Regions from separate parts of the Alicycliphilus sp. T452 genome, predicted to be linked through region 1. Evidence: predicted binding sites of a transcription regulator. Region 1 holds the regulator's gene; each other region holds the start of a gene.
What was found. The regulator LexA, encoded in region 1, represses DNA repair genes until DNA is damaged. The targets are predictions, from matches to a motif close to ACTGTATNNNNATACAGT.
Positions count from the first base shown of each region.

Region 1 (3,686 bases):
GACTGCTCGGCCAGCTACCTGCACAGCCCGGGCGACGCGCGCGACGGCATCACCGTGACGGTGCCGCTGTTCGTGCTCAACCAGGTCAGCGAGGAGCGCGCCGAATGGCTGGTGCCCGGCATGCTCAAGGAAAAGATCCAGGCGCTGCTCAAGAGCCTGCCCCAGCGCCCGCGCAGCCGTTTCGTGCCCCTGCCGGAACACGCCGAGCGGCTGGCGCAGCTCTTCATCCAGGAGGAACGCTGGAACCAGGGTGGGCTGGTGGACGTGCTCTTGAAGCAGGTGCGCGACGAGACATCGCTCGACGTGAAGCGCGCCGACTTCAAGCTCGACATGCTCAGCCCCCACCTGTTCATGAACCTGCGCATCACCGACGAGCACGGCCGCCAGCTCGGCCAGGGGCGCAACCTCGCCGCGCTCAAGGCCGAATGGGGCGGCAAGGCGCGCGGGGCCTTCCAGGCGCTTGCTTCGTTAAAGATAGCTGGTAGCGCTGATTCCAAGCCGCAATCGGATAAAAAACAGCCTGAAACCAAGGGCAGTCAAGCGCCAGGCGCTCCTGAAAAGAAAGCGCCACCCGCCCACCCGCAGGGCCAGCGCCACACCGCCTGGGACTTCGGCGAGCTGCCCGAACTCATGGAGATCAGGCAGGGCGGCCAGACCCTCATCGGCTTCCCGGCCCTGATCGACCAGGGCGATGCCGTGACCATCGAGGTCTTCGACGAGCCCGAGGTGGCCGCCGCGCGCCACCGCCTGGGGCTGCGGCGCCTGTTCGCCCTCACGATCCAGGATGCGCTCAAGTACCTGGAAAAGAACATTCCCGACCTGCAGAAGATGGCCGTGGCCTACATGCCCCTGGGCACGCAGGAAGAGCTGCGCGCGCAGATCATCGACGTCGCCATGGACCGTGCCTTCCTGCAGGAGCCCCTGCCCGTGGACGAGGCGCAGTTCAGGCAGCGCGTGCAGGACGGGCGCGGCCGCCTGACCCTGATCGCCAACGAGGTGGCGCGCCTGGCCGGCGTGATCCTGCAGGAATACGCCGGCGCCCAGCGCAAGATCAAGGACACGAAGAACGCCCCCGAGGCCACGCAGGACGCGGCCCGGCAGCTGAAGATCCTGATGCCCAGGGACTTCATCGCCCAGGCCCCCTGGGCGCAGCTGCAGCACTTTGCGCGCTACCTGAAGGCGATCACCGTGCGCCTGGACAAATACCGCGCCGACCCGGCGCGCGACGCCGCCAGGATGAAGGAGCTGCAGCCGCTGGAGCAGCGCTACTGGCGCCTGGTGGCCGAGCGCAAGGGCCAGCAGGACGCGCGCATGCAGGAATACCGCTGGATGCTGGAGGAACTGCGCGTGAGCTTCTTCGCGCAGGAGCTGCGCACGCCGTACCCTGTCAGCGCCAAGCGGCTGGACAAGGTGTGGTTCCAGCTGGTGTCCTGACCCCCGCTCAATGCAGGACCAGGCGGTCCAGTTCCGCGCACACATCGGCCATGCGCCCCGAGATCACGAGCCGGCAGGCCGTGCCCTCGTGGCGGTTCAGGATCACGCGCAGGGGGCGCGATGCCGGTGCCGGGGGCCGCGCCGCGCTGGCGGCGGTGGCTTGTGGAACCCCATGGCCGTCGATCGCCGCGCACTGCGGGTCGTTGCTGGCGCGTGCGCCGGCCGGGTAGACGGCGTGCGCGTGGCCCGGCAGGCCGTGGTGCGCGGCCTGCGCGGGGCGCGGGCGCATGGAGCCGGCGATGCGGCGCAGGGGTTGGCAGAGCGAGGAGAGAGCGAAGAGGGCGATTCCCATGTGAAGACTCCGGCATGCCAGGGCATAGAGGTGGAACACAGGCGGGATTGCCAGGAGGAAGGCGCGCATCCGCGGGGTTGGCATGCGGCGGCCGGCGCAATGCCCGCGCCGCCGCATGCCAGACGCCCGCCACCTGCGGCGGCGCCGGTGCACGCTACATGAGCATGGTGTTGCGGATCAGGCCCACGGCCAGGCCCTCGATCTCGAAGGGCTCGCCGGGCTCGACGCGGATCACGGGGTAGTCGGGGTTCTCGGGCAGCAGCTCGATGGCGCTGCCGGTGCGGCGCAGGCGCTTGACGGTGACGTCGTCGCCCAGGCGGGCCACGATGATCTGGCCGCTGCGCGCCTCGCGCGTGGCCTGCACGGCCAGCAGGTCGCCGTCCATGATGCCCGCGTCGCGCATGGACATGCCGCGCACCTTGAGCAGGTAGTCGGGCTTGTGCGTGAACAGGCTGCCTTCGACCGTGTAGGTCTGGTCCACGTGCTCCTGCGCGAGAATCGGCGAGCCCGCGGCGACGCGGCCGATCAGTGGCAGCGTGAGCTGCGACAGGCCCGGGATCGGCAGGCTGAACTGCGTGCCGCGCACGGCGTTGATGTTGCGCACGGTCTCGCCGCACAGGCGTATGCCGCGCGAGGTGCCGCTCACGAGCTCGATGACGCCCTTGCGCGCCAGGGCCTGCAGGTGCTCCTCGGCCGCGTTGGCGGACTTGAAGCCCAGCTCGGCCGCGATCTCGGCGCGCGTGGGGGGCGCGCCGGTGCGCGCGATGGCGGTCTGGATCAGGTCCAGGATCTGCTGCTGGCGGGCGGTGAGCTTGGGGCTGTCGAGCATGGTGCGAGTCCGATGCGGTTGGGGGGGTGGGTAACTGTTTTTTAATCCAGTACCTGTATTTTTGAACAGTTTCAAAAAGGATGCAAGTGGCTGCTACAAGAAAAATCGTGGTGCTGGGCACCGGGGGCACGATTGCCGGCACGTCCGACGTGGTGGGCGCCAGCGTGGGCTACACGGCGGCGCAGATCGGCGTGCAGCAGCTGCTGGCCGCCGTGCCCGGCCTGGCGCAGGCCGCCGGGGGCGTGCTGGAGGCCGAGCAGGTGGCGCAGATCGACAGCAAGGATATGGATGCGGATGTCTGGGTGCGGCTTGTACAGCGCTGCGCCGCGCACCTGGCCGATCCGGCCGTGGCCGGCATCGTCGTCACGCACGGCACGGACACGCTGGAGGAGACGGCCTGGCTGCTGCACGAGCTGCTCGACGCGGCCAGGCCCGTGGTGCTGACCTGCGCCATGCGCCCGGCCACGGCGCTCGTGCCCGATGGGCCGCAGAACCTGCTCGATGCGGTGGCCCTGGCCTCTGACCCGTCGGCGCGCGGCGTGCTGGTGGTGGCAGCGGGCGTGGTGCACGGCGCGCGCGAGGTGGGCAAGGTGCACCCGCTGCGGCTGGACGCGTTCGCGTCGGGCGACGGCGGGCCCCTGGGCTGGGTGGAGGCGGGCCAGGTGCGCTGGGCGCATGGGCGCGCCCCGCTGGCGCAGCCGCCGTCCCATGCCGCGCTGTTGCCCGCCCTGGGCGCCACCGCCTGGCCGCGCGTGGAGATCGTGACGAGCCATGCGGGCGCCGACGGCGCCCTGGTGGACTGGCTGGTGGAGAACGGCGCCCGGGGCATCGTGGCCGCGGCCACGGGCAACGGCACGCTGCACAAGGCACTGGAGGCGGCCCTTGCGCGCGCCGTGGCCGCGGGCGTCGTGGTGCGCGTGGCCTCGCGCTGCCCGCAGGGGCGCATGCTGGACGTGCACGATGCGCCCTGGCAAGGTGCGGACGGCCTGAGCCCGGTGAAGGCGCGGATCAGCCTGATGCTGGAGCTGATGCGCTCGCCATAAGTGGCTTTGGATACGCTCTAAGAGCCTG
Region 1 is NZ_JBTNEH010000013.1:117-3,802, reverse strand. It holds gene hrpA (ATP-dependent RNA helicase HrpA) at 1-1,434, shown strand, start outside; gene ACX12L_RS12755 (hypothetical protein) at 1,442-1,786, opposite strand; gene lexA (transcriptional repressor LexA) at 1,941-2,615, opposite strand; gene ACX12L_RS12745 (asparaginase) at 2,696-3,658, shown strand.

Region 2 (3,686 bases), on a different contig from region 1:
CAGCTCGCGCGAATAGCTGCCCATGGCCAGCACGTAGCGGTCGGCGCGGACGACTTCCTTGTCCGGCGTCGCCAACTGCACGCCGCCCACGGCGCCCTGGCCATCGAACAGCAGCCAGTCGACGCCGGTGCCGAAGCGGAACTTCACGCCCAGCGCCTGCGCCATGCGGGCCAGGGCGTTGGTGAACAGGTAGCAGTCGCCGGTCTCGTCCTGCGGCAGGCGCAGGCCGCCGGCGATCGTGGCCCGGGCCTGCGCCAGCGCAGGCTCGGCCTGGCAGACGCCCTTGGCATCGAGCAGCTCGTAGGCAATGCCGCATTCCTTGAGCACGCGGATGTCGCGCTCGGCCTGATCGACCTGTTTCTGCGCGCGGAACAGCTGCAGCGTGCCGGCCTGGCGCCCCTCGTACTGGATGCCGGTGTCGCGGCGCAGCTGCTGCAGGCACTCGCGGCTGTAGTTGGACAGGCGCAGCATGCGCTCCTTGTTCACCGCGTAGCGCTCGGCCGAGCAGTTGCGCAGCATCTGCGCCATCCAGCGCAGCTGGAACAGGGTGCCGTCGGGGCGGATGGACAGCGGCGCGTGCTTCTCGAACATCCACTTGAGCGCCTTCGTGGGAATGCCGGGCGCGCCCCAGGGCGTGGAGTAGCCGAACGAGACCTGGCCCGCGTTCGCGAAGCTGGTGTCCTGCGCCGGGCCGTCCTGGCGGTCGATGACGGTGACCTCGGCGCCCGCGCGGGCCAGGTAGTAGGCGGTGGTGATGCCGATCACGCCAGCGCCAAGTACGACAACTTTCATGTCCAGTCTCCGTTATTCGGTGAATGGACGTGACTTTATGGATTTACGTGCTAATCTTTTGCTGAAATTGCACTCCTATGCAGCAATATCTGCCGCCCGAATCGCCAAACCATGCCCTTCGCAGCAATGTCTGAATTCGATTCCATAGACCGGCGCATCCTGGATCTTTTGCAGCGCGACGGGCGCCTGACCATGACTGAGCTGGGCGAGCGCGTGGGCCTGTCCACGTCGCCGTGCTCGCAGCGCGTCAAGCGCCTCGAGGCGCAGGGCGTGATCACCGGCTACCACGCGCGCGTCAACCCGGCGGCGCTCGGGCGCAGCCTGTTGGTGTTCGTGGAAATCACGCTGGCGCAGAAGTCCGAGCAGATCTTCAAGAAGGTGCGCGACGAGCTGCAGAACATGCCCGAGGTGCTGGAATGCCACCTGATTTCGGGCAGCTTCGACTACCTGGTCAAGGCGCGCCTGGCCGGCATGTCCGAATACCGGCACCTGCTGGGCTCCATACTGCAGCAGATGCCCGTGCCGGCGCAGTCCAACAGCTACGTGGTGATGGAGGAGGTCAAGGAGAGCTTCGTCGTGCCCATGGGGCGCGGCGCCTGAAATCATTTATTGCCATAGGCTTCCAGCCCCAGGGCCACGACAGTCGCCACCTCGTCCCCGACCTCGGCGCGGAACTCCGCCTCGGCCTGGGCCACGGCGTCGCGGAAGGCCTGCAGCCAGGCCAGGCCCGTGGGCGTGAAGCGCACCCGCCGGGCACGCGCGTCGCGCCCGTCGGCCTCGCGCGTGACCAGGCCCCAGGCCTCGCATTGGTCCACCAGCCTGGCCATGGACTGCTTGGCCATGCCGGCGCGCTCGGCCAGGTCGGTGAGCCGGTCGCCCTGCAGGGACAGGTGGCGCGTGATGTGGATATGCGCGGCGCTCACCTGCTCGCGCGCCGCCAGGTTGGACAGGGCCAGCGGCACCTGCACGTCGCGCGCCATGAGCTGCAGCACGCGCGCGTCGAAGCGCCGCATGGCGTGGCCCAGCAGCCGGCCCAGGTGTGCCTGGCGCCAGCGGTCGTCGGGAAGGGGGGCATCGCTCATGCCGGTATTGTCAGCCAAACTGACTAAATATCGGTTGGACAGCACGGTAATCGCCCCTAAACTACTGTTCAAGTATCCAGCCTGTCATTCAACCCAGTTACCCCAAGGAGCCACCCCATGGACGCCACCGTCAAAGCCAGCACCGCCGCCAACAGCGAGAAGGCCAAGGCCCTGCAGGCCGCCCTGGCCCAGATCGAGAAGCAGTTCGGCAAGGGCACCATCATGCGCCTGGGCGAGGGCGAGCAGGTGGCGGACATCCAGGTCGTCTCCACCGGCTCGCTGGGCCTGGACATCGCCCTGGGCGTGGGCGGCCTGCCGCGCGGGCGCGTGGTCGAGATCTACGGCCCCGAGTCCTCGGGCAAGACCACGCTCACGCTGCAGGTGATCGCCGAGATGCAGAAGCTCGGCGGCACCTGCGCCTTCATCGACGCCGAGCACGCGCTCGACACCGCCTACGCGCAGAAGCTCGGCGTCAACATCAACGACATCCTGATCAGCCAGCCCGACACCGGCGAGCAGGCGCTGGAGATCGTGGACAGCCTGGTGCGCTCGGGCGCCGTGGACCTGATCGTGATCGACTCGGTCGCCGCCCTGGTGCCGAAGGCCGAGATCGAGGGCGAGATGGGCGACGCCCTGCCCGGCCTGCAGGCGCGCCTGATGAGCCAGGCGCTGCGCAAGCTCACCGCCACTATCAAGAAGACCAACTGCATGGTCATCTTCATCAACCAGATCCGCATGAAGATCGGCGTCATGTTCGGCAGCCCCGAGACGACGACGGGCGGCAACGCGCTGAAGTTCTACGCCTCGGTGCGCCTGGACATCCGCCGCACCGGCACCATCAAGAAGGGCGACGAGGCCATCGGCAACGAGACCAAGGTGAAGGTGGTGAAGAACAAGGTCTCGCCCCCGTTCAAGACGGCCGAGTTCGACATCCTGTTCGGCGAGGGCATCTCGCGCGAGGGCGAGATCATCGACATGGGCGTGAATGCGCGCATCCTCGAAAAGAGCGGCGCCTGGTACGCCTACAGCGGCGAGAAGATCGGCCAGGGCCGCGACAACGCGCGCGAATTCCTGCGCGAGAACCCCGGCCTGGCGGTGGAAATCGAGAACAAGGTGCGCGAGAGCCTGGGCATCGCCCTGCTGCCCACCAGCGCCGCGGCGCAGGCGCCAGAGGACAAGCCCGCGCGCGGCAAGAAGGGCGACAAGACGGCCGACGCCGAGGCCTGAAGGCACCTGGCATTTACAGCAAGGAAGCCTCTAGCACCCGCCCTTAAAGCACAAGCCGCTATTCTTTGCAGAGCAGGCATGGGATTCGCCAAACTCTCGCTCAAGGCACGCGCGCTGCGCCTGCTGGCGCAGCGCGAGCATTCGCGCGCCGAGCTGCAGGCCAAGCTGGCGCGCCATGTGCAGGAAGGCGAGGACCTCGCCGCGCTGCTCGACGAGTTGCAGGCCCGGGGCCTCATCGACGCCGCCCGCGTGGCCGAGTCCGTGGTGCACCGCCGCGCCGCGCGCTTCGGCGCCCAGCGCGTGGCGCAGGAGCTGCGCCGCAAGGGCCTGGACGAAGACCTCGTGCGCACCACCGCCGCGCAGCTGGCCGGCACCGAGTTCGAGCGCGCACGCGCCGTCTGGCGCCAGCGCTATGGCGACGCGCCCGCCGCCGCGACACCCCAGGAGCGCGCACGCCAGATGCGCTTCCTGGCCGCGCGCGGCTTTGCCGCTGACGTGGTGCGCCGCGTGCTGCAAGGCGGCGAGGATGACGAATGAAAACGGCATCCAGCGCTTTCCAGGCAAGCGCTGGAAGCTCCTCTTTCA
Region 2 is NZ_JBTNEH010000004.1:39,648-43,333, forward strand. It holds gene ACX12L_RS04670 (D-amino acid dehydrogenase) at 1-792, opposite strand, end outside; gene ACX12L_RS04675 (winged helix-turn-helix transcriptional regulator) at 919-1,392, shown strand; gene ACX12L_RS04680 (MarR family winged helix-turn-helix transcriptional regulator) at 1,395-1,874, opposite strand; gene recA (recombinase RecA) at 1,992-3,101, shown strand; gene recX (recombination regulator RecX) at 3,180-3,638, shown strand.
Region 2: the regulator LexA is predicted to act here: its motif matches at 1,938-1,955, upstream of recA (recombinase RecA).

Region 3 (3,686 bases), on a different contig from region 1:
CACCGCAGCGCCCTGATCGATTGCACCAAGGGGCTGGCCTGCGCCGCCATCGTCTGGCACCACCTGGCGTTCTACGGCCCCATGTCCGACGTGGCGCGCCAGGCCATGCCCGAGGTGATCGACTGGCTCGACGAATACGCGCGCATGGCCGTGCAGGTGTTCCTGGTGCTCGGCGGCTTCCTGGCCGCGGCCAGCCTGGCGCCCCGGGGGCATGCGCGTTTCGATGACCCCTGGCCCCGCAACGCGCGGCGCTTCGTGCGCCTGGTCGTGCCCTATGCCGTGGCGCTGGTGGTGGCCATCGTGGTGCAGGCGGCCGTGCGGCCCTGGTTCGACCATCCATCGGTCTCGGACGACCCCACCCTGTGGCAGCTGCTGGCCCATGCCCTGCTGCTGCACGGCGTGCTCGGCGAGGAATCGCTCTCGGCCGGCGTGTGGTACGTCGCCATCGACTTCCAGCTGTTCGCGCTGACCACCTTGCTGCTGGCCGGCGTGACCCGGCTGGCCGCGGCGCTGCGCATGCGCTGGGGCGGCCGCGCGCTGGCGCGCTGCTGGCCCTGGGCGATGAGCGGGGGGCAGGCCCTGGTGGTGGCCGGCGTGGCGGCGTCGCTGCTGCACTTCAACCTGGACGCGCAGTGGGACGTGTGGGCCGTGTACTTCTTCGGCGCCTACGGGCTCGGCATGCTGGCCTTCTGGGCCGTGCAATCGCCCCGGGCCGTGGGCGCCTGGAGCTGGGCCCTGCTGATGGCGGCCCTGGTGCTGGCGGCGCTCACGCTGGAGTGGCGGCCGCGCATCGCCCTGGCCGGCGCCACGGCACTGGCGCTGGTGGTCGCCCTGCGCACGCCCGCCCTGGCGCGCTGGACGGGCTGGGGGCCGCTCAACCGGCTGGGGCGGATCTCGTACTCGGTCTTCCTCGTGCACTTCCCGGTGTGCCTGCTCGTCAATGCCGTGGAAAGCCATTTCTGGCCGCAGTCCGTTGCCGCGGCCGAGGCGGGCATGGTGCTGGCGTTCGCCCTGTCCATTGCCGCGGGCCATCTGCTGTACGAGCGCGTGGAGCGCCATGTGCCCACCTGGCAGGCGGCGCTGCGCTGGCAGGCAGGGCTCGTGGGCACGGGCCTGCTGACGGCCCTGCTGGCCGGCCTCAAGTAAAAAAAAAGCAGCCCGCGCGGGCTGCCTGGGCGGCCGAGGGATGAAAAGGGCTCAGCGGTGCAGCTCGCCCGCGTTCTCGGGCTGGAATTCGATACCGTCCACGCGCACCGTGACCTGCCCCGTGGGGCTGGGCATCTGGAATTCGTCGCCTACGGCGAGGCCCAGCAGCGCGATGCCCACCGGGGCGAAGATCGACACCTTGTCGCCGGAGCCGTCCATCTCCTTGGGGTAGACCAGCGTCAGCGTATTGGTCTTGCCGGACTCCAGCATGGTGAAGCGCACGGTGGAGTTCATGGTCACCACGTTGGGCGGCATGTCCTTGGGGTCTAACACGTCGGCGCGGTCAAGCTCCGCCTCCAGCGCGTCGCGGCCGGGAAACGGCGCCGTCTGCTTCTCCAGCAGGGCTTCTATGCGCTCCATGTCCAGGGACGACAGGATGATGTGGGGTTTGCGCTGCATGGTATGACTCCCAGGTAAGTGGCCGCCGGCGGTTCGGCGCTGCTCAAACGGACAAAAGCCCGGGCAACGGGGTTGTCCGGGCCAAGGCATGTTTCTGGAGCACCATCTTGGTGCGATGCAGCATTGTGCGGCGCGGGCCGGGCTTTGCCAAGTGATCTCGCACGCGCCCGGTGTGAATTACGCGGCATTTGCCAGATGGGCGGAAATCGCTTAGAGCCTGTTCTTGCAAAGATAACTGTATGTTTGTACAGTTATCGGCATGCATGAAGACGGCATCCCTACGCTTCCCCTGCAGGCCATCAAGGGGCGCGGCGCGGCAAGCCGCATGGCGCACCGGTTCGCCCGCGACGCGCGCGATGCCTTCGACGATGGCTGGGGCGAACAGGCCGACGGCGCCGGGCCCGCGGCCGCGCCGCGCACCCAGGTGATCTGGGAGGACGCGCGCAGCGCCCTGTGCTCCAACGACTCGCCCGACATCTTCTTCGAGCAGTCCGTGAACCCCTACCGCGGCTGCGAGCATGGCTGCGTGTACTGCTACGCGCGGCCCACGCACGGCTATCTCGGCCTCTCGCCGGGCCTGGACTTCGAGACCCGCATCATCGCCAAGCGCAACATCGCCGCGCTGCTGCGCGCCGAGCTGGCGCGCGCGGGCCACCGGCCGTCCGTCGTCAACATCGGCTCGGCCACCGACTGCTACCAGCCCGTGGAGCGCGAACTGCTTCTGACGCGCGCGGTGATCGAGGTGATGCGCGATGCGCGCCACCCGTTCGCGCTGGTCACCAAGAGCAGCGGCGTGGAGCGCGACCTGGACCTGCTGGCCCCGCTGGCGCGCGAGCGGCTCGCCATGGCCTGCGTGACCATCACCACGCTGGACCCGGCCCTGGCGCGCGTGCTGGAGCCGCGCGCCGCCGCGCCGCACCGGCGGCTGCGCACCATACGGGCCCTGGCCGAAGCTGGCGTGCCCGTGGGCGTGAGCGTGGCGCCGCAGATCCCGTTCATCACCGAGGACATGGAGCAGGTGCTGGCCGCCGCGCGCGACGCGGGTGCCACCTCGGCCTTCTACACCGTGATCCGCCTGCCGTGGGAGCTCAACCCGCTGATGCGCGAATGGCTGCAACTGCACTACCCGCAGCGCGCCGGGCGCGTGCTGGCGCGCATCCAGGACCTGCACGGCATCGCCGAGGCCGACCGGCGCGCCGGCAAGGCCTACGACAGCCGCCGCGGCACCCGCATGAAGGGCACGGGCCTGTGGGCCGACCTGCTGCGCCAGCGCTTCGAGAAGGCCTGTGCGCGCCTGGGCCTGAACCGCCAGCGCACCGTGCTGGACCTGTCGCAGTACCGCCCGGCGCTGGCGCGGGGCCAGGGCGTGCTGTTCTAGCCGGCGAAGTCGGCCAGCACCTGCAGCACGCTGGATACGGCCCGGCCGGGTTCCGGCGAATACCGGTGCGCCACGGCCATGGGCCGCATCAGCGGGGGGTGCAGATGGCGTATCTGCACGTCTGGCGAGTGCTGCTCGTCCCTGACCTCCTCCAGCGGCAGGATGGCGGCGCTCTGGCTGGCCGCGGCCAGGCTCTTGAGCGCGCCGGGGTAGCTCAGGGCCAGATAGGGGCGCGGATTGAACCCGGCCTGGCCGAACCACGCGGCGATGAGGCCGTGCATCTGTGTCGCGGGGGCGAAGGACGCCCAGCGGCGGCCCGCAAGCCATTCGGGCGTCACCCGTTCCGGCGCGCCCCAGGACGCGGGGAGGAGCGCCACCATCAAGTCGTTGCGCCAGGGCGTCAGGCGGATTCCCGCGACCGCCGGCTGGGGGCTGGCGACGATGCCGATGTCGAGCGTGCCGGCCTTCAGGCGCAGCATGGCGTCGGCCGATCCCACGGCCTCCAGCCTGACCTCCACCCCCGGGCTTTGCCGGCTCAGCGCTTCGAGCATCATGGGCAGCAGCCGGGTGCTGACGCCGGCCGAGACGCCCACCTTCACGAGGCCATCGAGCCCCGTGGCGCGGCGCCGGACCAGCTCGACCAGGTCGTCGCTGGCCGCCAGCAGCTTGCGCCCTTCCTCCACCAGCGCCTTGCCGGCCTGCG
Region 3 is NZ_JBTNEH010000028.1:45,861-49,546, reverse strand. It holds gene ACX12L_RS19715 (acyltransferase family protein) at 1-1,146, shown strand, start outside; gene rnk (nucleoside diphosphate kinase regulator) at 1,198-1,605, opposite strand; gene ACX12L_RS19705 (PA0069 family radical SAM protein) at 1,865-2,983, shown strand; gene ACX12L_RS19700 (LysR family transcriptional regulator) at 2,980-3,686, opposite strand, start outside.
Region 3: the regulator LexA is predicted to act here: its motif matches at 1,840-1,857, upstream of ACX12L_RS19705 (PA0069 family radical SAM protein).